3 regions of the Streptomyces sp. NPDC093591 genome follow, and region 3 is predicted to be linked to each of the others. Evidence: riboswitches for the same ligand, from Rfam matches in the RefSeq annotation. Region 3 holds a riboswitch; each other region holds the start of a gene.
What was found. Region 3 has a riboswitch for thiamine pyrophosphate ahead of ACIREI_RS35095 (thiamine ABC transporter substrate binding subunit). Riboswitches for the same ligand answer to the same signal wherever they lie in the genome.
Positions count from the first base shown of each region.

Region 1 (7,930 bases), on a different contig from region 3:
GCAGCTTGGGGCTCGTCTCGCTCACCGCAGTCCTCCTCGCGACCACCGACGGCCCATCACCACCGCCGGCTCCAATACTCCTCACCTTATGAGGATTCCGCGCCGATGCGTACAGGTGTGACGCCCTCGAGTGCAGACCCCTTCTGCCACACCAGCATCAGGGGCATCGTCGTACGAAGTTGTACGAATTGGGGGGGCGCGTCACACATATATCTATGCGCCGGTGGCTCGCGCCGTGGCGCGCATCCCCCGTGAAGGTGAGTTGAGACCTCTTCGAAACATCGGGCACTTGGCAGGCCCATGCGCGCCGACAAGTCAGGTCTTACGATTGGAACGTTCAACTCCCTTGCTTTCCAAGGGGATTGATGATCTATGACCTTGCAGAAACGTGCCTGTCAACGCGTGCATATGCGTCCGCACTACCCCACCGCATGAGCCCTACTATCGGCTCGCCATGACAGCAGCAGGGAAGCACCAGGTGAGCCGCGCGGAAACCTCACGCCGAGGCAGTCGACCCGGCCGGGCCGGCATCAGAGACGTGGCCGCCGCTGCCGGAGTCTCCATCACGACCGTCTCCGACGCCCTCAACGGCAAGGGCCGGCTCCCGGACGCCACCCGACGCCATGTTCGCGAGGTCGCCGACCGGCTGGGCTACCGGCCCTCGGCCGCCGCCCGCACACTCCGTACCGGCAAGTCAGGTCTCATCGGCCTGACCGTGACGACATACGGGGATGAACCTTTCACCTTCACGGAGTTCGCGTACTTCGCCGAGATGGCCCGCGCGGCCACCTCGGCCGCGCTCGCCCGCGGCTACGCCCTGGTGATCCTCCCCGCGACCTCGCGCCACGACGTCTGGTCGAACGTCGCCCTCGACGGCACGGTCGTCATCGACCCGTCCGACCAGGATCCGGTCGTCAGCGAGCTGGTCAGACAGGGTCTGCCGGTCGTCTCCGACGGCCGCCCGGCCGGTTCGCTCCCGGTCACCGCCTGGGTCGACAACGACCACGAGGCCGCCGTACTCGGCATCCTCGACCACCTGGCCGACGCGGGCGCCCGCCGGATCGGACTGCTGACGGGCACCACGACGGACACGTACACCCACCTGTCGACCACCGCCTATCTGCGCTGGTGCGAGCGGGTCGGCCAGGATCCGGTGTACGAGGCCTACCCGGCGCACGACCCCTGCGCCGGCGCCGTCGCCGCCGACCGGCTGCTCGCCCGCCCCGACCGCCCCGACGCGGTCTACGGCCTGTTCGACCCGAACGGCACCGACCTGCTCGCCGCCGCCCGCCGCTACGGCCTGCGCGTACCGGACGATCTGCTTCTGGTCTGCTGCAGCGAGTCCACGGTGTACGCCAACACCGAGCCGCCCATCACCACGCTCTCCCTGAAGCCGCGTCGCATCGGCACGGCCGTGGTCCAGCTCCTCATCGACGCCATCGAGGGGGTCGCGTCGGACCAGCCGGTCGAGCAGGTGATACCTACCGAGCTGATCGTGCGTACCTCGTCCCAGCGACGTCCGCCGCGTACGACGGTCAGCCCACCTCGGTCACCCGAGGAGCGGTAGGAGCTGGTCGGGGGAGGGCACAAGCAGGTCGAGGAGCGAAGAAAGCGCGGTCATCGGGCGGCCGAAGCCGTGCCCAATCGGGGCGAAAGCCGCGGTGAACAGGAGTCCTGCTCCGATTCACCACCCCTGGGTCATCACATGGCGCGATCGGCATTCCTATGATGGGCCCACGACACCCGCGGGCCGCTGCGACCAGGCAGTCCGATGCGGTGCAGCTGCGGCGCGATGGTGGAGGGGTCTGATGACTCAGGGGGCCGGTCAGGGACCCGAGATGGAGCGGACGGCGACGTTGCGCGACTTCCGAGTGCCCGCTTACGTCCACGAGACCGGTCCGTACGCCCACAGCATGCACCCGGGCGACGTCGCCCCACCCCTCGACGAGGCCTATCCGGAGGGCTACACGCCCACGGAGCGCGACCTGCCCGTGATCAACCGCGGTGACACCCTTCAGGTGACCGTCGACCCCGCGTCCGTGCCGGCTCCGCAGCCGGCGGACAGTCCGGGCCCGCTCTTCGTCGTCGGTGATGTGCACGGCTATCTCGACGAGTTGGTCGCCGCCCTCCAGGAGAAGGGCCTCATCGACTCGGCGGGTAACTGGTGCGCGGGCACCGCCCGGCTGTGGTTCCTCGGCGACTTCACCGACCGCGGCCCCGACGGCATCGGCGTCATCGACCTCGTGATGCGGCTGTCGGCGGAGGCCGCCGCGGCCGGCGGCTACTGCAAGGCCCTGATGGGCAACCACGAGTTGCTCCTGATCGGCGCCAAGCGGTTCGGCGACACCCCGGTCAACTCCGGTGCGGGCACCGCCACCTTCCAGGCCGCCTGGCTGCTCAACGGCGGCCAGAAGACCGACATGGACCGTCTCCAGGACCACCACCTGCAGTGGATGTCCCGGCTGGACGCCATGGAGCAGGTCGACGGCCATCTGCTCGTGCACTCGGACACCACCGCCTATCTCGACTACGGCGACTCGATCGAGGCGGTCAACGACACCGTCCGCGAGACGCTCACGCGCAACGACGCCGACGAAGTCTGGGACCTGTTCCGCAAGTTCACCAGGCGGTTCTCCTTCCGCGACGAGGGCGGCGCCGACCACGTTCGTTCCCTGCTCGATACGTACGGCGGCACCCGCATCGTTCACGGCCACAGCCCCATTCCGTACCTGCTGGGCGAGGTCGGCTCCGAGGAGGGCGAGGACAGCGCCGGGCCCGTGATCGAGGGACCGCACGTCTACGCCGACCGCCTCGCGATCGCGATGGACGGCGGCGTGACCATGGCCGGGAAGCTGCTGGTCCAGCAACTTCCCCTGGATATCTGAACGTTCACCGGGCAGACGTCCCCCATGGCGCAGTGACGGAAGACGGCGCAGGCCAGGGCCCAATTTTGTCAAACCCCCTGTCACCGTGTGCCGTCACCGCTCTACCATCGGCTTATCCGTAGCAGGCTCCCCTCCGTTTCTGCCCGACGGCTCGTTGGCATGCGAGCCCCAAGCCCTACGGAGCATCGGGGGATGCACATGAACAGCGTTCCGCAGCACCTGCACAGCGAGGACCGCCAAGAGTACGAGCGGATCCTCGATGAGGCGCTGCGCTCCGCACCACACCGCCCGGAACTGTCCGCTGTCGGACAGCGGCTCAACTCCGAACAGCTGCGCACCATGGCGCTCAACGCCACCGCACTCATCACGGCGGCCGCGGCGACCGAGTACCAGCACTATGTGAAGGTCCGCGAGGAACTGCGCCAGCCGGCGCCGTCCACCCCGCCGTCCACCCGCGAGTCCAGCTCCACCGAGCCGGGCACGGGTGCGATGGGGCTCGCCACCACCATGGGAGAAGTCGCCGAGACCGCCGGCCCCGGCGTCGTCGCCGTGGTCGCCGTCCTGGCGCCCGTCCTCGCGGGCACCGCCGCGGCGATCTTCCTGCTCGTCGGCTACATCCTGAAGATGCTCGATCCCGAGCCGGCGTTCGCCCAGACGATGCTCACCACCGGATGGGTGTTCGGCGCCGTGGCGGCGGCCGCGATCCTGGTCGCCGCCGTCGGACTCCTGCTCACCGCCCTGCGCAACCGGCCGGCATTCGACGGCGGTCCGTACGGCGAACTGAGCGAGGAGGTGGCCCGGGCCAGGGAGGCCTGGCGCGAGGCCCTCCTGGAGCGCGGCATCCTGCCCTTCCTGCGGGAGGCGCTCGCCGACCCCGGCACGGCATCGGCACTGCACCGCACACCACCGTCGACGCCGGCCGGCCGTATCCCGAACCTGGGCTACGACCGCCCGGGTTTCAGCAGCCCGGACGACGGCGGCTCCCGGGGCTCACGGCCGAGCTTCTCCAGCCCGGACTACACGAGCCCGGACTTCGGAGGGCCGGAACACCAGCCGGAGTAGTGCCCCGGCTTGCGCCGCCGCCGTAGGAGGGCCCCCGTCAGGGGACCCGCCTCCACGGTGGAGCCCCGGGAGACCTCCTCGGGGGGCGCAGGCCGAGCACCTGGCAGCACGCCCGAAAGCGGGACAGCGCGCCAGGCGCCGAGGCATGGCGCCCTGGGTCAGGACGTCGAGGTCAGTCCGCCATCGGCAGGTACACCCGGTTGCCGGCCGCCGCGAACTCCTTCGACTTCTGAGCCATGCCCTCCTCGATCTCCTCCTGGGACCCGCCGTGTTGGCGACGGATGTCCTGGGAAATCTTCATCGAGCAGAACTTCGGCCCGCACATGGAGCAGAAGTGGGCCGTCTTGGCGGGCTCGGCCGGAAGGGTCTCGTCGTGGAACTCCCGTGCCGTGTCCGGGTCGAGAGCCAGGTTGAACTGGTCCTCCCACCGGAACTCGAAGCGGGCGTCGGACAGTGCGTCGTCCCACTCCTGCGCACCGGGATGCCCCTTGGCGAGATCGGCCGCGTGGGCGGCGATCTTGTAGGTGATGACGCCGGTCTTGACGTCGTCACGGTTGGGCAGGCCCAGGTGTTCCTTGGGCGTGACGTAGCAGAGCATGGCCGTGCCCCACCAGGCGATCATCGCGGCACCGATGCCGGAGGTGATGTGGTCGTACGCCGGCGCGACGTCAGTCGTCAGCGGACCGAGCGTATAGAACGGAGCTTCATCGCAGATCTCCTGCTGCAGGTCGATGTTCTCCTTGATCTTGTGCATCGGGACATGTCCCGGGCCCTCGATCATGGTCTGTACGTTGAAACGCTTGGCGATCGTGTTGAGTTCCCCGAGCGTCCTCAACTCCGCGAACTGCGCCTCGTCGTTGGCGTCCGCGATCGAGCCGGGCCTGAGGCCGTCACCCAGCGAGTACGTGACGTCGTACGCCGCGAGGATCTCGCAGAGCTCCTCGAAGTTCTCGTACAGGAAGCTCTCCTTGTGGTGCGCCAGGCACCACGCCGCCATGATGGAGCCGCCGCGGGAGACGATGCCGGTCTTGCGGTTGGCGGTGAGGGGTACGTACGGCAGGCGCACGCCCGCGTGGACCGTCATGTAGTCCACGCCCTGCTCGGCCTGTTCGATGACCGTGTCCTTGTAGATCTCCCAGGTCAGCTCCTCGGCGCGGCCGTCGACCTTCTCCAGCGCCTGGTAGAGCGGCACCGTGCCGATGGGCACGGGGGAGTTGCGCAGCACCCACTCACGGGTGGTGTGGATGTTGCGGCCGGTCGACAGGTCCATGACCGTGTCGGCGCCCCAGCGGGTGGCCCAGGTCATCTTCTCGACCTCCTCCTCGATGGAGGAGGTGACCGCGGAGTTGCCGATGTTGGCGTTGACCTTCACCAGGAACCGCTTGCCGATGATCATCGGCTCGATCTCCGGGTGGTTGACGTTGGCGGGCAGCACGGCACGGCCTGCCGCGATCTCCTCGCGGACCACTTCCGGAGAAACGTTCTCCCGGATGGCCACGTACTCCATCTCGGGCGTGATCTCGCCGCGGCGTGCATAGGCGAGCTGCGTGACCGCCCCGCCGTCACGGCTCCGGCGCGGCTGGCGCGGCCGTCCGGGGAAGACCGCGTCGAGGTTGCGCAGGCCGCCACGCGGCGAGGTGTGCTTGATCCCGTCGTCCTCGGGACGAACGGGACGGCCCGCGTACTCCTCGGTGTCGCCGCGGGCGATGATCCAGTTCTCCCGCAGCGGGGGCAGCCCCCTGCGGACGTCGGTGTCGGCGAGTGGATCGGTGTACGGGCCGGAGGTGTCGTACAGGGTGACCGACTGCCCGTTGGTGAGATGCACCTGGCGGACCGGCACCCGCAGATCGGGGCGTGAGCCCTCGACATACGCCTTGTGCCAGCCGATGGACTTCCCGGCCTCCTCGGACTTGTCGTCCTGAACGGAGGCAGGCGTGCGCGCGTCCTTGATGGTCATGAGACCTACTCCCTACGCCGGCATTACCCGGTAACAGGTTCGGCGGTCGACGCAGCGGTTTCCGTCTGCCGACGTTTCGTGGGGAACGTCACTCTCTTCGGATGATGTTCCACGTGAAACATCGCAGGGACGGAGGTCAGCGCCCTCTCAGCCCGGTGCTCCGAGCTCCCGCGTGTACAAAGGTGGCTCCACGCTAGCGTCAATTCGGGCGCGGTGAACAGAGGGCCCCGCTCGTTCTTGCGATGATCGGTCGGTGACCACGACGCATGAGCCTCCGTACCCACCGCCCGAGCCGCCCCACGGCTCCGGCTTCGGAAACGGTCCCAGAAACGGCCCCACGCGGGCCAACGGCCGTACAGACGGCCGGGGTTCGGAGGTCGCCGGAGGCAGATACGACGGTGGGTACGGGCCTGGTCCCGGAAGCGGCCATGGCAATCCAGCGGCTGGTTCCGACGGCTGGCACGAACACGGAAATGGGGCCGGTGGGATGCAGGGACACGGAAACGGGGGCGGTGGTGGGCACGGGCGTGGGCCCGGATCCGGCGGCTTCCGCGGTCCCGGCTCTGGTGGCCTGCATGATCAGGGCAGCGGCGGCGGCTCAGCGGGGCAGGGGCCCGGTCCGGGTGACGGTCACGATTCCGGTGGTGGCCATGGGCACGGGTCGGGATCCGGCGGATCGCATAGCGGCGGTAACGGCGGCGACGGTAGTGGCGGTGGCGGGGGGCATGCCCACTCCCACAGTCACGCCCACGGTCCCGCTGCGCCCGTCTCCCGGCACCTGCGCAAGGTCATCGCGGCGATCCTGATCCCGTTCGCCGCAGCGGTGGTGGTGGGGCTCGCTGTGCTGTGGCCGGGCGGTGCCCCGCCGCACGAGCGTACGGGGGTCGGCTTCGACCGGCAGACGTACCAGGCCACAGTCACCAAGGTGGTCGAGGTGAGCTGCAAGGACGTCGGCGCCTCTGGAGTGCCCCCGACCGGCGACACCTCCACTGCCGAGGGTTCCTCCGCGGTGCAGCAGGAGAACGGCACCTGCAAGAAGGCGACGATCCGCGTCGACACAGGCAATGACAAGGGCCGCACTTTCACCGAGATCGTGCAGCCCGACCAGTCACGCCAGTTGCACGAGGGCCAGGACGTCGTGGTCGCCTATGAACCCTCCGCGCCCAAGGACCTGCAGTATTCGGTCACCGACGTGAACCGCAGGGTCCCGATGGCGCTGCTCGCCGGCATCTTCGCACTCGCCGTCGTCCTGGTGGGCCGGATGCGCGGTGTCATGGCGCTGGTCGCGCTGGCCATCAGCTTCCTGGTGCTGACCTTCTTCATCCTCCCGGCGATCCTGCAGGGCTCGAACCCGCTGGTCGTGGCGGTGGTGGGGGCGAGCGCGATCATGCTGATCGCCCTCTACATGTGCCACGGGCTGTCGGCCCGTACATCCGTGGCCGTGCTCGGCACACTGCTCTCGCTGCTGCTGATCGGCCTTCTGGGCTCGGGGTTCATCGACTGGGCCGCGCTCACCGGCAACACGGACGACAACACCGGTCTGATCCACGGGCTGTACCCGTCGATCGACATGAGCGGTCTGCTGCTCGCCGGCGTCATCATCGGCTCGCTGGGTGTCCTCGACGACGTGACGGTCACCCAGACGTCCGCGGTCTGGGAGCTGCACGAGGCCAACCCGACGATGGGCTGGCGCGGGCTGTACCGCGCCGGTATCCGGATCGGCCGCGACCACATCGCGTCCGTCGTCAACACACTGGTCCTCGCCTACGCCGGCGCCGCGCTGCCGTTGCTGCTGCTCTTCTCGATCGCGCAGAGCAGCGTCGGCACGGTCGCCAACAGTGAGTTGGTGGCGGAGGAGATCGTGCGCACGCTGGTGGGCTCCATCGGCCTGGTCGCGTCGGTGCCCGTCACCACGGCTCTCGCCGCCCTGGTGGTCTCGGCCGACCGGCCGGAGCGGGGGGCGTTGCCCGCAGGTGCCCAGCCGGTGCCGACGGGCGGGCAGTCGGGGCAGGGACAGCCTTCGGGA
Region 1 is NZ_JBIWIY010000012.1:95,724-103,653, reverse strand. It holds gene hisC (histidinol-phosphate transaminase) at 1-25, opposite strand, end outside; gene ACIREI_RS25465 (LacI family DNA-binding transcriptional regulator) at 455-1,567, shown strand; gene ACIREI_RS25460 (metallophosphoesterase) at 1,809-2,885, shown strand; gene ACIREI_RS25455 (hypothetical protein) at 3,078-3,947, shown strand; gene thiC (phosphomethylpyrimidine synthase ThiC) at 4,120-5,904, opposite strand; TPP riboswitch at 5,897-6,086, opposite strand; gene ACIREI_RS25445 (YibE/F family protein) at 6,392-7,930, shown strand, end outside.
Region 1: linked by a shared signal. The riboswitch ahead of thiC (phosphomethylpyrimidine synthase ThiC) and the one ahead of ACIREI_RS35095 (thiamine ABC transporter substrate binding subunit) in region 3 are both predicted to bind thiamine pyrophosphate.

Region 2 (7,930 bases), on a different contig from region 3:
AGAAGTACGGCACGGGGTCGTAGACCGCCGGGGGCTCACCGGTGGCCTCACCGAGGATGTTGGCGGCGACCGTACGCGGGCCCTGGAGGGCGTTGTCCCAGTGGTGGACCAGGAGGCGCTCGCCATACCGTGCCGAGGGGAAGGAGGCGCAGTCGCCGACCGCGTAGACGTCCGCTACGGAGGTGCGCAGGTGGTCGTCGGCCACGACGTCGCCGTGCGCGCCCAGCTCGATGCCCGAGCCCGCCAGCCAGGCCGTGGCGGGCCGCGCCCCGATGCCGACCACGACGGCGCCCGCGGGCAGCCGGGAGCCGTCGTCGAGGATCACCGCGCCGGGCTCGACGCGCTCCACGCGCGCGTGCGTGCGCAGCACCGCCCCGCTGTCCTCGTACCAGGCGGTCATCGGAGCGGCCACCTCGGCGGGCAGCGCACCCGCGAGCGGCCGGTCGGCGGCCTCCACGACCGTCACCGCGCAGCCCGCCTCGCGCGCGGCCGTGGCGAACTCCGCGCCGATCCAGCCCGCCCCGACGACCACGATGTCGTGCTGCCGGGCGAGCACCGGCCGCAGCCGCTCGGCGTCGTCCAGGGTGCGCAGCAGATGCACGCCGGGGACGCCCTCCGCGCCCGGCAGCCGGATCGGTTCGGCGCCGGTGGCGAGCACGAGGACGTCGTACGGGACGGGCCCGGCCTCGGTGTCCAGTTCGTGGTCGGCGGTGCGCACGCCCAGTACCTCGCGCCCCAGCCGCAGTTCGATGCCGAGCGCCTCGAAGTCGACGTCGAAGGCGGAGCCCTCGGCCTTGCCGAGCAGCACGGCCTTGGACAGGGGCGGCCGGTCGTACGGCTGGTGAGGCTCGGCGCCGATCAGCGTGACGGTGCCGGTGAAGCCCTGTTCGCGCAGGGCGACCGCGGTCTGCACCCCCGCCATGCCCGCGCCGGCGACGACCACGCGCCGCGCCTGTGACGTGCCCCGTTGCTGCGTCTGCTCGCTCACCTGATCACCATAGACAACTGACTGTTCGTCAGTCAGGGGGCGTGCTCAGTGACCTGCTCCACAACGCTCGTCCCCTGGCCGGCCTGCGACTCCCACTCCCAGCTCTCCTCCAGGCGCACCCGCCCGTCGGCCAGCTCGACCACCGTGGACACACAGTGGCCCGACGACGTCGCCCCGTCCCGCTTGAGCTGCACGTACCGAAAGTCCAGCCGGTCGCCTTCGCGGCCGCCCACGAGATACCCGCGTACGACATCGCCGCCCGCGTACTCGGCCCAGATCTTGCCGTCCTTCTCGTGGTACGTGAACCGGGTACGCGTGCCCACCTGACCTGGGGCTTGGTCCGCGACGGGGGCGAGGACGAGACCGTCGAGCGAGCGGGCCATGGGCACGGGCTCCCTTACTGAGACATGTGGCGGCGGGCTAGGGTGGCCAACGTAGAGCACTCGCGGGAGCCCGGACGCACCGGGCTGAGAGGGAGGCTGGCGGCCTCCGACCGTACGAACCTGATCCGGGTCATGCCGGCGAAGGGAGGGGCTGGACGCCCATGTCGCGTACGCGAACGTCAGACGTCCTTGTCATCGGGGGCGGCATCATCGGCCTGGTCACGGCGTGGCGGGCCGCGCAGCGCGGGTTCACGACGGCCGTCGTGGACCCCGAGCCGGGCGGCGGCGCCGCCCAGGTGGCGGCGGGAATGCTGGCCGCCGTCACGGAACTGCACCACGGCGAGCAGACCCTGCTCGGCCTGAACCTCGCCTCGGCCCGCCGCTACCCGGACTTCGCGGCCGAGCTCACCGACCTCACCGGCCATGACCTCGGCTACCGCCAGTGCGGCACGCTCGCGGTCGCGCTGGACTCCGACGACCGCGCCCACCTGCGCGAACTGCACACGCTGCAACGCCAGTCCGGGCTGGACTCGGAGTGGCTCTCGGGGCGGGAGTGCCGGCGCCTGGAGCCGATGCTCGCGCCGGGCGTGCGCGGGGGCCTGCGCGTGGACGGCGACCACCAGATCGATCCGCGGCGGCTGGCCGGGGCGCTGGTGGCCGCGTGCGAGCGGGCCGGTGTGGTCTTCCACCGGACGTGGGCCGAGCGCTTCGACGTCGTACGGGACCGGGCGGCCGGGGTCACCACGCCGGACGGCACCGAGCTGCGCGCGGGCCAGGTCGTCCTCGCGGCCGGCAGCCTCAGCGGGCGGCTGCCCGGGGTCCCCGACGACGTACTGCCGCCGGTGCGCCCGGTGAAGGGGCAGGTGCTGCGGCTGACCGTGCCGAAGCGGTACGCGCCGTTCCTGAGCCGGACCGTGCGGGCCGTGGTGCGCGGCAGCCAGGTGTATCTGGTGCCGCGCGCGAGCGGGGAGCTGGTCGTCGGGGCGACGAGCGAGGAGCTGGGCTGGGACACGACGGTGACCGCGGGCGGGGTGTACGAACTGCTGCGCGACGCCCACGAGTTGGTACCGGGCATCACGGAACTGCCGCTCACGGAGACCCGCGCGGGCCTGCGCCCCGGCTCCCCCGACAACGCGCCGCTGCTCGGCCCGACCGAACTGGAGGGCCTGCTGCTGGCCACCGGGCACTACCGCAACGGCGTGCTGCTCACGCCGGTCACCGGCGACGCCCTGGCGCACGCCCTGACCACCGGTGAACTCCCGGACGAGGCCCGCCCGTTCACGCCCAGGCGCTTCAGCGCCGCCGCACTCACGGAGCAGCCCGCATGAACCTCCCCGTCACCCCGGTCACCATCTCGGTCAACGGCGAGCGTCGGCAGATCGAGCCCGGCACGGCTCTCGACACGCTCGTGCAGTCCCTCACCGCGGCGCCCTCCGGAGTGGCCGCCGCCCTCAACGAAACCGTCGTACCGCGCGCGCAGTGGCCGTCGACGTCCCTCTCCGAGGGCGATCGCGTCGAGGTCCTCACCGCCGTCCAAGGAGGCTGAACCATGGCCGACGATCCTTTTGTCATCGGGGACACGTCCTTCACGTCCCGCCTGATCATGGGCACGGGCGGAGCGCCCAGCCTGGAGGTCCTGGAGCGGGCGCTCGTGGCGTCCGGAACGGAGCTGACGACGGTCGCGATGCGGCGGGTGAACCCGTCGGTGCACGGGTCCGTCCTGTCCGTGCTGGAGAAGCTCGGCATCCGGGTGCTGCCCAACACGGCCGGGTGCTTCACCGCGGGTGAGGCCGTGCTGACGGCCCGCCTCGCGCGCGAGGCGCTCGGTACGGATCTGATCAAGCTGGAGGTCATCGCCGACGAGCGGACACTGCTGCCGGATCCGATCGAGCTGCTGGACGCCGCGGAGACGCTGGTGGACGACGGGTTCACCGTGCTGCCGTACACGAATGACGACCCTGTGCTGGCGCGGAAGCTTCAGGACGTGGGGTGTGCCGCGATCATGCCGCTCGGCTCCCCGATCGGCTCGGGGCTCGGCATCCGCAACCCGCACAACTTCCAGCTGATCGTGGAGCACGCGCGCGTGCCGGTGATTCTGGACGCGGGCGCCGGTACGGCGTCGGACGCGGCGCTCGCGATGGAGCTGGGGTGCGCGGGTGTGATGCTCGCCTCGGCGGTGACTCGGGCGCAGGAGCCGGTACTCATGGCCGACGCGATGCGGCACGCGGTGGAGGCGGGGCGGCTGGCGTACCGAGCGGGGCGGATTCCTCGGCGGCACTTCGCGGAGGCGTCGTCCCCGGTGGAGGGCATCGCACGGCTGGACCCGGAACGCCCCGCATTCTGAACGCCTGTTCGACGAAGGCCTTTCAGCCCATGAGGCGTCCGTCACAGCTCGGCTGCAGTCCCGCCCCGATCCCGCCCGAACCGGCGGGCGTGTCAGTGTCGGCTCGTACACTCACCTGCGTGGATACGACCCTTCAGGACCCTCTGGTCGGGCAGGTGCTCGACGGCCGGTACCGCGTGGACGCGCGGATCGCCGTCGGCGGGATGGCCACGGTCTACCGGGCCCTGGACACCCGCCTCGACCGCGTGCTCGCGCTCAAGGTGATGCATCCCGCGCTGGCGGTGGACGGGGTGTTCGTCGAGCGGTTCATCCGGGAGGCGAAGTCCGTCGCCCGGCTCGCGCACCCCAATGTCGTGCAGGTCTTCGACCAGGGCACCGACGGGTCGTACGTCTATCTCGCCATGGAGTACGTCGCGGGCTGCACGCTGCGCGACGTCCTGCGCGAGCGCGGGGCGCTCCAGCCCCGCGCCGCCCTCGACATCCTGGAGCCGGTGCTGGCCGCGCTCGGCGCCGCGCACCGCGCGGGGTTCGTGCACCGGGACATGAAGCCCGAGAACGTCTTGATAGGGGACGACGGGCGGGTCAAGGTCGCCGACTTCGGGCTCGTGCGGTCCGTGGACACGGTGACCAGCACCACCGGCGCCGTGCTCGGCACCGTCTCCTATCTCGCGCCCGAGCAGATCGAGCAGCCCGGCGCCGCCGACGCCCGCGTCGACGTGTACGCGTGCGGTGTCGTCCTCTACGAGATGCTCACCGGCGACAAGCCGCACGACGGCGACTCCCCCGCCGTGGTGCTCTACAAGCACCTGCACGAGGACGTCCCGCCGCCCTCCGCGATCGTGCCGGGGCTGGCGTACGAGCTCGACGAACTGGTCGCGTCGGCCACCGCGCGCACCCCGGACCTGCGCCCGTACGACGCCGTGGCGCTGCTCGCGCAGGCGCGGGAGACGCGCACCGCGCTGAGCGCCGACCAGCTGGACGCGGTGCCGCCGCAGGCGCTCACGGCGCAGCACAGCAACGCCGACGACCGGACGAGCGTGATCCCGCGCGCGCTGAACATCCAGCGCCCGCTGCCCGTGAACGAGGACGAGCCGGGTCCCGAAGCCGTCTTCAACAGAACCAGCCGCCTGGAGACTCCGCCGCCCCCGCCGCCCCGGCGCCGGTCGCGGACCCCGCGTGCGCCGCGCGGCCCGCTCGTCATCGTCGCCACCGTCCTGCTGGTCCTCGGTCTCGGCGTCGGCGTCTGGTACATCAACTCCGGCCAGTTCACCGAGGTCCCGCCACTGCTGTCCAAGACCGAGACGCAGGCCAAGGACCGGCTGGAGGAGGCCGGGCTGGAGCTCGGCAAGGTGGAGCGCGCCTACAGCGACACCGTCAGGCGCGGCACCGTCATCAGCACGGACCCGGAGACGGGCGCCCGCATCCGGCACAACGACTCGGTGAACCTGGTCATCTCGGCGGGGCCGAAGACCGTGAAGGTGCCCGACCTTCAGGGATACCCGCTGGCCAAGGCGAGGACCGAACTGAAGGAGAGCGGACTCCAACCGGGCATGGTGACCCGCGAGTTCAGCGACGACGTCACCCGAGGCTCCGTGATCTCCGTGGACCCCGAGACCGGCACCAAGGTCCGCTCCGGTTCCGCGGTCGCGCTCACCGTCAGCAAGGGCAGGCCCGTGGACGTCCCGGACGTCACCGGCGAGACCCTGGCCGACGCGAAGGCCGAGCTGGCGGAGTCCGGCCTGAAGGTGAAGGTCGCCTCCGCGCGGGTCAACTCCGACTTCGACGCGGGCCAGGTCGCCCGGCAGTCGCCGACCGACGGCGGGCAGGCCGCCGAGGGCGACACGGTGACGCTGACACTCTCCAAGGGCCCCGAGATGATCGAGGTCCCGGACGTGGTCGGTGACAGCGTCGACGACGCCAGGGCCGAGCTGGAGGCCGCCGGCTTCGCGGTCGACGAGGACCGTGGTCTGCTCGGGCTGTTCGGCGACACGGTCAAGAAGCAGTCCGTGAAGGGCGGGGACACGGCGCCGAAGGGATCGACGATCACGATCACCATCCGGTGACGAAAGCCACCGGGGGCGACCGTCGAGCAAGGCCGTCACCGGCCGGTGATCGGGCGGTCCGGGCAGCATGACACCCTGGACAGGTGAGAAGTCAGCAGTCCGGAACCGCCCCCTCGGGCCCCTCCCGCAACCCCATCGGTGGCCACGTCCCCGTGGCCGGCGGTCTCCACTCCGTCGGGCTCACCTACGCCCACGACCTCAAGGCCGAGACGGTCCAGGTCTTCGTCGCCAACCCGCGCGGCTGGGCCACGCCGACCGGGAATCCGCGCCAGGACGAGGAGTTCCGCGCGGTGTGCGAGGCCGAGTCGATCCCGGCATATGTGCATGCGCCGTACCTGATCAACTTCGGCTCGCACACCGAGGCGACGGTCGAGAAGTCGGTGGAGTCGCTACGGCACTCGCTGCGGCGCGGGCGGCAGATCGGGGCGCTCGGCGTGGTCGTGCACACGGGCAGCGCGACCGGCGGCCGGGAGCGCTCGGTGGCCCTGAAGCAGGTACGGCAGCACCTGCTGCCGCTGCTCGAGGAGCTGACCCACGACGACGACCCGTATCTGCTCCTGGAGTCCACCGCCGGGCAGGGCGCCTCGCTCTGCTCGCGGACCTGGGACTTCGGGCCGTACTTCGAGGCGCTGGACGCCCATCCGAAGCTGGGCGTATGCCTGGACACCTGCCACATCTTCGCCGCCGGCCACGACCTGACCGGCCCCTCCGGCATGCACCAGACCCTCGACCTGCTGGTGGACACCGTGGGCGAAGGCCGGCTGAAGCTGATCCACGCCAATGACTCCAAGGACGTCGTCGGCGCGCACAAGGACCGGCACGAGAACATCGGCGCGGGTCACATCGGCGAGGACCCGTTCCGGGCGCTGATGACGCACCCGGCCACCGCGGGCATACCGCTGATCATCGAGACACCCGGCGGGAAGGAAGGCCATGCGGCGGACGTGGAGCGGCTGAAGAAACTTCGGGACGCGTAACCCGCCGAGGAATACCCCCGGGGGGTATCTGGTTCGTACTCGATGCAGGAGCCGTAACCTGACATTGGGGGCAGATCATGCAGCACGAAGCGCACGCGGCACACACGCACCACCACGAGACGGCCGCCACCAGCACCTGGAGCATGGCCGTCCAGGCCACCCTGCACTGCCTCACCGGCTGTGCCATCGGCGAGGTGCTCGGCATGGTGATCGGCACCGCGCTCGGCTGGGGCGACGTCCCGACGCTGATACTGGCGATCACGCTCGCGTTCTTCTTCGGCTACGCACTCACGCTGCGCGGCGTACTCAAGGCGGGCGTCGGCTTCCGGGCGGCCGTCAGGGTCGCCCTGGCCGCGGACACACTGTCGATCGCCGTGATGGAGCTGGTCGACAACGGCGTACTCGTCCTGTGGCCCGGCGCGATGGACGCTGGCCTGGACGACCTGCTGTTCTGGGGTGCGCTGGCCATCGCCCTCGCGGTCGCCTTCGTAGCCACGGCGCCGGTCAACAAGTGGATGATCGGCCGCGGCAAGGGGCACGCGGTGGTGCACCAGTACCACTGACCGGCCCCGCCAGGAGGAGTCAGAGCTCGGGCCCGTCCCCGGGCTCCTCCTGGTACGAGTACCGCTGTTCCTTCCAAGGGTCGCCGATGTTGTGGTAGCCGCGCTCCTCCCAGAAGCCACGGCGATCGGCGGTCATGTACTCCACGCCGCGGACCCACTTGGGACCCTTCCAGGCGTACAGATGGGGGACGACCAGACGGAGGGGGAAACCGTGCTCCGCCGTGAGCAGTTCGCCGTCCTTGTGGGTGGCGAAGATCGCGCCCTCGGCGGCGAAGTCGGAGAGGCGGAGGTTGGAGCTGAAGCCGTACTCGGCCCACACCATCACATGAGTGACGGCCGGTGCGGGCGGCGCGATCTCCAGGATCGTACGGGCCGGAATTCCGCCCCACTCCGCGCCGAGCATGCTGAACTTCGTGACGCAGTGCAGGTCGGCGACGACGGTGGTGTACGGCAGCGCCGTGAACTCCTCATGGGTCCAGCAGTGCTTCTCGCCGTCGGCGGTGGCGCCGAAAACCCTGAACTCCCAGCGTTCGGGGCGAAACTTGGGGACCGGACCGTAGTGCGTGACCGGCCAGCCGCGCTGCACCCGCTGTCCCGGCGGAAGCTCGGAGT
Region 2 is NZ_JBIWIY010000002.1:252,160-260,089, forward strand. It holds gene ACIREI_RS04535 (NAD(P)/FAD-dependent oxidoreductase) at 1-988, opposite strand, end outside; gene ACIREI_RS04540 (hypothetical protein) at 1,021-1,371, opposite strand; TPP riboswitch at 1,424-1,535, shown strand; gene thiO (glycine oxidase ThiO) at 1,533-2,699, shown strand; gene thiS (sulfur carrier protein ThiS) at 2,696-2,917, shown strand; gene ACIREI_RS04555 (thiazole synthase) at 2,921-3,715, shown strand; gene pknB (Stk1 family PASTA domain-containing Ser/Thr kinase) at 3,835-5,778, shown strand; gene ACIREI_RS04565 (deoxyribonuclease IV) at 5,862-6,755, shown strand; gene ACIREI_RS04570 (DUF4396 domain-containing protein) at 6,833-7,318, shown strand; gene ACIREI_RS04575 (sulfite oxidase-like oxidoreductase) at 7,338-7,930, opposite strand, start outside.
Region 2: linked by a shared signal. The riboswitch ahead of thiO (glycine oxidase ThiO) and the one ahead of ACIREI_RS35095 (thiamine ABC transporter substrate binding subunit) in region 3 are both predicted to bind thiamine pyrophosphate.

Region 3 (7,930 bases):
GGGCGACTACAGCCGAGCGTACTGAGCAGGGACTGGATGACCGACTGCTCGCGGATGTCCAGCGGTTCGTCTGCGACCGGGGAGGGGGCGACCGTCTCGGTGCGGCTGAGGAATTGCGAGACGGGAAATTGCTCCGCGAGGTATGCGCGGGCCAGGGGATTCGGTATCTGACAGGCTGTGCTCCGGCTCGCCGCGGGCAGGCGGGGCAGGACGGACAAGAATGTCTGCAGCTGGGCGGGTGTGTAGGGGCTGCCCTCTGCCATGAGGACACCCGCGACGTGTTGATGCCCCGCGCTGCCCTCCAGCAGCCAGGTCAGCAACGCCTCCGCAGCCAGAGGGTGCCGTTGGGCGTAGTGAACGAGTGCGGCACGGTGCTCGCGCCCCTTGCGTCCTGTGAGGCGTGCGGCCTCGAATGCGAACGCCTGCCATTCCACGGAGCTTCCGTCGAAACTCTCGGGAAGATCCATGGCGCGCGCCTCTGCCGCAAGGAATTCGGCGAAGCTCGTATGCATGAACCGGATCGATCCCTCGCCGGAGGCGAGGAGCCCACTCGATATCAGCAGGGTCGCGACGTATTCACCCCAACCAGGAATGCCGGTCTGCGCGCGGGGGCCGACTTTCGGGCGCAGCCACTCCAGGGCGACCGTCAACAGGTTGAACGAGGCCCGCTGATCGGATTCGTCGGAGCGGCCCGCGGGTTCTGAAAGGTGCCGGACTGCTTCAGTGGCGACATGACGCAAGACATCGTCGAGGTTCTCCTGGAGAAACCGGATGGCTTCCAGGGCCCACGAGTCCCTGCCTGCGTGCGTACGCATCTGGCTGAAGATGCCTTCGCGCTGCGCGGCCTTCGCACTCGTCAGATAGGTGCGGTACTGGTCGAAGAGAGCGTACTGATTGTTCGGCAGCCTCTGTTCCGGCCACGCTTCGAACACGGCGGCGGCCACCGCCGCCAGCAACGGAACTGCCACCAGATCGCGCAGTTCCGGGGTGTCGACCTGTTGAAGGAACTCCTGGGCCTGACGACGCCCGGGATCACGGCTCCCGAACCAGCGGTCGGCGAACGTCTCCAGCTGTGAGCGATCGAAGGGGACCATGGTGAAGACGAGGAAGCCGCTCTCGAGGAAGCGGTCCCGTTCCACCGGGTGCAGCGGACGGCACGATGCGATGATCTTGATACGACCGACCCGGCCTGCCTCGCTTCTGGCGATGGTGGTGAGGTGCAGGGCCAGCCGGTTACGTGCCTCCATAGGGATCTCGTCGAACCCGTCCACCAGGAGCAGCCAGGAGTAATCCTCCGGGACCAGTGCCTCGGTGGCGTCATCGAACCGCCGCTCATCGTGCTCAGTCCCGGCGAAGACGAGCCGGGACAAGGTGCGGTCCACCCCGCCCGGGCCGGCGGTCAGTTGCTCGGCCGTCGCCCAGACCGGGACGCAGGCGTTCCGCGTGAGCGTCGCGTCGAGGAGCTCGGCGGACAGATGCCCGGCAAGTCTGGCGAGCAAGGTCGACTTGCCGCTGCCCGGACCGGACTCCAGGAGGAGATGGCAGCCGGCGGGATCATCGAGGATGTCCTCGATGTGCCCTCGCTTCAGTTCTGCCCCCGGTTCCTCGGCAGTACGGGATTCGTCCAACTGCTGCTGAACGTGTACGGCCGACAGCGGTCGTCGCGCGCCCGTGCCACCGCGAACGACATAGGGCCACGCCTCGCCTCGTTCCCTCTGTTCCATCAGCAGCGGGAGCAGGAAAGAGGGAACCGGCGCTGACGAAGCCCTGACGGCATGCCGGACGGGCTGGGCCGACTCGAGAAGTTCGTTGAGATACCGACGGCTGGGCTGCTCCCCGGCCCAGCGCGACCAGAGCTGTACCAGGGCCCATAGTTTCGGCTCATTGGCCAAGGTGGGTGCCTGGCGGCTTCGCGGCTCGTCCGTCAGCCAGTTACTCAGCCGGCGAGCATCCAGCTCGACCTGGAACTCCTTGCTGAGGATCTTCGCGGTCTCGCGACGGGAGTACGGAATCCTGTGCCGAAGCCGATTCGCTTTGGCTCTGCGTTCCAGGTCGCGCAGGTATGCGTGGAGCGCGCGGTCCGGATGCTCCACGTCCTCCCGTCCCCCCTTGACGACCCTTGCGGTGCCCGCTGCGGGCACCGCCGGGCAACCCCTGACCTGCAGGGTAAGAGGGTGGCCGCCCGGTCCGCCCGCACTTCCCCAGGATTCGGTCCACGAGCGCCCACCGTGTGGAGGCGAAACGTACGACGCCACCAGGGAGGGATCATGAGGCGTAACAAACGCCCCACCATCGAGCGCCTGTATCGAGCCGCGCTGTTCGCAGCGGTCCGCGGAGCAGCCGCCGCAGCCGGGTCGTCCGTGGTGGCCATCGCGGTGTGGGCATTCCAACGCTGACCGTACGGCCGCGGGTCACAGGAATTGATCTGCGACACTGGTTGAGCCATGCCTAAGCCCGGAGAACTCACATTCGTCGCCCCGCGCGGAGCCAAGAAGCCGCCGCGGCATCTTGCCGACCTCACGCCCGGTGAGCGCAAGGACGCCGTCGCTGCGATCGGTGAGAAGCCGTTTCGCGCCAAACAGCTCTCACAGCACTACTTCGCGCGGTACGCGCACGACCCGGAGCAGTGGACCGACATCCCGGCCGGTTCGCGCGCCAAGCTGCGGGAGGAGCTGTTCCCGGAGCTGATGACCGTCGTACGGCATCTGTCGACCGACCAGGGCGACACGCGCAAGACGCTGTGGCGGCTGTTCGACGGGACGCTCGTCGAGTCGGTGCTGATGCGGTACCCGGACCGGGTGACCATGTGCATCAGTTCGCAGGCGGGATGCGGGATGAACTGCCCGTTCTGTGCGACCGGGCAGGCGGGCCTCGACCGGAATCTGTCCACCGCCGAGATCGTGCATCAGATCGTGGACGGGATGCGGGCGCTCAGGGACGGAGAGGTTCCTGGGGGGTCCGCGCGGCTTTCCAACATCGTCTTCATGGGCATGGGGGAGCCGCTCGCCAACTACAACCGGGTCGTGGGGGCCATTCGGCGGCTCACCGATCCCGAGCCCGACGGGCTGGGGCTCTCCCAGCGCGGGATCACCGTGTCGACGGTCGGGCTCGTGCCGGCCATCCACCGGTTCGCCGACGAGGGCTTCAAGTGCCGGCTCGCGATCTCGCTGCACGCGCCCGACGACGAGCTGCGCGACACCCTGGTGCCGGTCAATACACGGTGGAAGGTGCGTGAGGTGCTCGACGCCGGGTTCGAGTACGTCGCCAAGTCGGGCCGTCGGCTGTCCATCGAGTACGCCCTCATCCGGGACATCAACGACCAGGCCTGGCGTGGTGACCGGCTCGGGCGGCTGCTCAAGGGCAAGCCGGTGCATGTGAACCTGATTCCGCTGAACCCGACGCCCGGGTCGAAGTGGACCGCTTCGCGGCCCGAGGACGAGAAGGCGTTCGTCGAGGCCATCGCCGCCCATGGTGTGCCGGTGACCATTCGGGACACCCGTGGGCAGGAGATCGACGGGGCGTGTGGGCAGCTCGCGGCGACCGAGCGGTAGTCTGGCCGCCGTAAGTACATCTTCATATTCCGACAGGGGAGCGCCACAGCGCTGAGAGTGCGGCACCGGCCGCAGACCCTCCGAACCTGGCCCAGGTCATTCTGGGTAGGGAGATCGGTCACCACTCGAGCTGTTGCGCCCTGCCCGGAGCCCCCAGAGGTTCCGGGCAGGGCCGCGTCTTCTCCTGGTCAACCCCAGGAGGAATTCAGTGAGCATCACCAAGAAGGCCACGGTTTTCGCCGTCGGGTTCGGTCTCGTCGCGCTGCCCGCCCTGGCCGCGTGCGGATCGTCCGACAGTGACGGCGGCAGCGGCAGCGGCGGCGGTTCCAAGACCGTCACGCTCGTCAGCCACAACTCGTGGGCCGTCTCCAAGCCGGTCCTCGGCGCCTTCGAGAAGCAGTCCGGCTACAAGGTCAAGGTCCTGGAGGACGGCGACGCCGGGCAGGCCGTCAACAAGGCGATCCTGACCAAGGACAACCCGCAGGGCGACGTCTTCTTCGGCGTCGACAACACCCTGCTCTCGCGGGCGCTCGACAACGATCTGTTCCAGTCGTACGAGGCGAAGGGCGCCGGCACCATCAAGCCCGAGTACCTCGCGGACAAGGACGAGCACCGGGTCACGCCCATCGACACCGGCGACATCTGCGTCAACTACGACAAGGCGTACTTCAGCGAGCACAAGCTGACGCCGCCGACGTCGTACGACGACCTGATCAAGCCGGAGTACAAGAACCTCCTCGTCACCGAGAACGCCTCCACCTCCTCGCCCGGCCTCGGCTTCCTGCTCGGCACCGCCGCGAAGTACGGCGACGACGGCTGGGAGGGCTACTGGAAGAAGCTGAAGGCCAACGGCGTGAAGGTCGTCGACGGCTGGGAGCAGGCCTACAACGAGGAGTTCTCCGGGTCCGCCGGCGGGAAGAAGGCGAAGGCCGACCGGCCGCTCGTCGTGTCGTACGCCTCCTCGCCGCCCGCCGAGGTGATCTACGCCGACCCGAAGCCGACCACCGCGCCCACCGGTGTCGCGACCGGAACCTGCTTCCGTCAGGTCGAGTACGCGGGCCTGCTCAGCAACGCCGAGAACACCGAGGGCGGCAAGGCGCTGATCGACTTCCTGCTGACGAGGACGTTCCAGGAGGACATGCCGCTCAACATGTTCGTCTACCCCGTGGTCGAGGGCGCCCAGGTGCCCGAGGAGTTCACCGAGTACGGCCCTCAGGCCGAGAACCCCGAGACCATGGACCCGGCGAAGATCGCCGACAACCGTGACGACTGGGTCAAGTCGTGGACCTCGCTCGTACTGAAGTAGAGGCACCCCGCAAGAGGGCCACGCGGAGCGCGGCGATGCGGCTCGGCCTCGTCGCCGTGCCCGTCGCGTTCTTCGCGGTCTTCTTCGCCTATCCCGTCGCCGCGATCGTCGCGCGAGGTCTGAAGGCGGACGGGGTGTGGCAGTTCGGGCGGCTGGCGGACGTGCTGGGGGAGCCCGACATCCGGCACGTCCTGTGGTTCACCACCTGGCAGGCGCTCGCCTCCACCGCGCTGACCCTGCTGATCGCGCTGCCCGGCGCCTACGTCTTCGCCCGCTTCGACTTCCCCGGAAAGCAGATCCTGCGGGCCGTGGTGACCGTCCCCTTCGTGCTGCCGACGGTCGTCGTCGGTACGGCGTTCCTCGCGCTGGTCGGCCGCGGCGGACTCCTCGACGAACTCTGGGGCGTACGGCTGGACACCACCGTGTGGGCCATCCTGCTCGCGCACGTCTTCTTCAACTACGCCGTCGTCGTACGGACGGTCGGCGGGCTCTGGGCGCAGCTGGACCCGCGGCAGGAGGAGGCCGCGCGGATGCTGGGGGCGTCGCGCCTCACCGCCTGGCGGACCGTCACCCTGCCGGCCCTCGCGCCCGCCGTGGCCGCCGCCGCGCTCATGGTCTTCCTGTTCACCTTCACCTCCTTCGGTGTCGTCCAGATCCTCGGCGGGCCGACCTTCTCGACGCTCGAAGTGGAGATCTACCGGCAGACGTCCGAGATCTTCGATCTGTCCACGGCCGCCGTCCTGACGATCATCCAGTTCCTCGCGGTGGGCGCGATCCTCGCCGTGCACGCCTGGACGGTACGGCGACGCGAGAGCGCCCTGCGTCTGGTGGACGCGTCGGTGACCGCGCGGCGGCCGCGCGGGGCGGGGCAGTGGGCGCTGCTGGCCGGTGTCCTGGCCGTCATCGTCGTACTCCTGCTGCTGCCGCTCGCCGTGCTGGTGCAGCGGTCGCTGGACGCGCCCGACTTCGGCTACTACCGGGCGCTGACCAGCGCCGACGGTGGGGTCTTCCTCGTCGCGCCGATCGAGGCGATCGGTAATTCGCTGCAGTACGCCGTCGTCGCCACGCTCATCGCCGTGGTGATCGGCGGGCTGGCCGCGGCCGCGTTGACCCGACGGGACGCGGGCCGGTTCGTGCGGGGCTTCGACGCGCTGTTGATGCTGCCGCTCGGAGTGTCCGCGGTGACGGTCGGCTTCGGGTTCCTGATCGCCCTGGACGAGCCGCCGCTCGACCTCCGCAGCACGTGGATTCTGGTGCCGCTGGCCCAGGCGCTGGTCGGGGTGCCCTTCGTCGTACGGACCATGCTGCCCGTGCTGCGGGCCGTGGACCAGCGGCTGCGGGAGGCGGCATCGGTGCTGGGGGCGTCGCCGTGGCGGGTCTGGCGTGAGGTGGATCTGCCGATGGTGCGAAGGGCGCTGCTGATCGCGGCCGGGTTCGCCTTCGCGGTGTCGCTCGGGGAGTTCGGCGCGACCGTGTTCATCGCCCGGCCCGACAATCCGACCCTGCCGGTGGCCGTGGCGCGGCTGCTGGGGCGGGCCGGCGAGCTCAACTACGGCCAGGCGATGGCACTTTCGACGGTACTGATGGTGGTGTGCGCGGTGGCGCTGCTGGTGCTGGAGCGGCTCCGTACGGATCGGACGGGGGAGTTCTGAATGACGGCGAGTCTGCCAAGCCGAGTGAGCCTGCTGAGTCTTGAGGGCGCGACCGTACGGTTCGGTGGGCGGCCCGTGCTGGACGGCGTCGATCTCGATGTCGCCGAGCACGAGATCGTGTGCGTGCTCGGGCCGAGCGGCAGCGGCAAGTCGACGCTGCTGCGGGCGGTGGCGGGCCTGCAACCGCTCGACGCCGGGCGGGTGTCGCTGGACGGGCGGGATCAGTCCGGGGTGCCCGCGCACAAGCGGGGCGTCGGGCTGATGTTCCAGGACCATCAGCTGTTTCCGCAGCGGGACGTCGGCGGCAACGTGGCCTTCGGGGCGCGGATGCACGGTGCCTCCAAGGGTGAACAGGCCGAGCGCGTACGGGAGTTGCTCGACCTGGTCGGACTGCCGGGGGCCGCCCGTCGGGCCGTCGCCTCGCTCTCCGGTGGGGAGCAGCAGCGGGTGGCGCTGGCCCGTGCGCTCGCGCCCCGTCCCCGGCTGCTGATGCTGGACGAGCCGTTGGGCCAGCTCGACCGCTCCCTGCGGGAGCGCCTTGTCGTCGAACTCCGGGAGCTGTTCGGGCGGTTGGGCACCACCGTGCTCGCCGTGACGCACGACCAGGGCGAGGCCTTCGCGCTCGCCGACCGGGTCGTGGTGATGCGGGACGGGCGGATCGCCCAGTCCGGGTCGCCGTTGGAGGTATGGCAGCGGCCCGTGGACGAGTTCGTGGCGCGCTTCCTCGGGTTCGACAACGTGGTCGAGGGCACGGTCGCCGGGGAGGCCGCGGACACGCCCTGGGGCAAGCTGCCGGTGAGCGAGGGCGCCGCGCAGGGGCCGCGGACGCTGCTCGTACGGCCGGCCGGCGTACGGCTCGTGGCCGCCGACGCGGGGCTGCGCTGCACGGTCACGGCACGCACGTTCAAGGGCACGCACGTGGCCGTGCACCTTCAGCCGGAGGACGCGCCGCGCCTGGAAGCGGCGTGTGCGCTGCGGGACGCGCCCGAGGTCGGGGACACCGTCGGGGTGGAGTTCGAAGCGGCGGAAATTGTGCTGCTGGGCTGATCGTCCGGCGCATAGGGTGCGGGGCATGACGCCACTCCCGCACGATCGCTACTGTGACGAAATATCCCACCAGGTCGGCCTGTTGAGGGCCGTGGTGACCTCCGGGGCCGATCTGTCGGTCACCGTGCCGACCTGCCCGGACTGGTCGCTGGAGGAGCTCGTACGGCACATCGGCGGCGCCCTGCGCTGGGTGGAGCTGACGGTGCGCACGCGCGCCGAGGACGAGGTCCCGGAGGAGCGGGTGCCCGGCTTCGAGGGCCCCGAGGGCGAGGGGGACGCCGCCGCGCTGGACGCCTGGCTGGCGGAGACCGGTGAGATGCTCGTCGGCACGCTGCGGGAGGCCGGGCCGGACGCCAAGGTGTGGGGATGGGCGG
Region 3 is NZ_JBIWIY010000019.1:110,330-118,259, forward strand. It holds gene ACIREI_RS35080 (NACHT domain-containing protein) at 1-2,093, opposite strand, end outside; gene ACIREI_RS35085 (hypothetical protein) at 2,268-2,396, shown strand; gene rlmN (23S rRNA (adenine(2503)-C(2))-methyltransferase RlmN) at 2,445-3,551, shown strand; TPP riboswitch at 3,576-3,681, shown strand; gene ACIREI_RS35095 (thiamine ABC transporter substrate binding subunit) at 3,760-4,857, shown strand; gene ACIREI_RS35100 (ABC transporter permease) at 4,893-6,509, shown strand; gene ACIREI_RS35105 (ABC transporter ATP-binding protein) at 6,510-7,556, shown strand; gene ACIREI_RS35110 (maleylpyruvate isomerase family mycothiol-dependent enzyme) at 7,582-7,930, shown strand, end outside.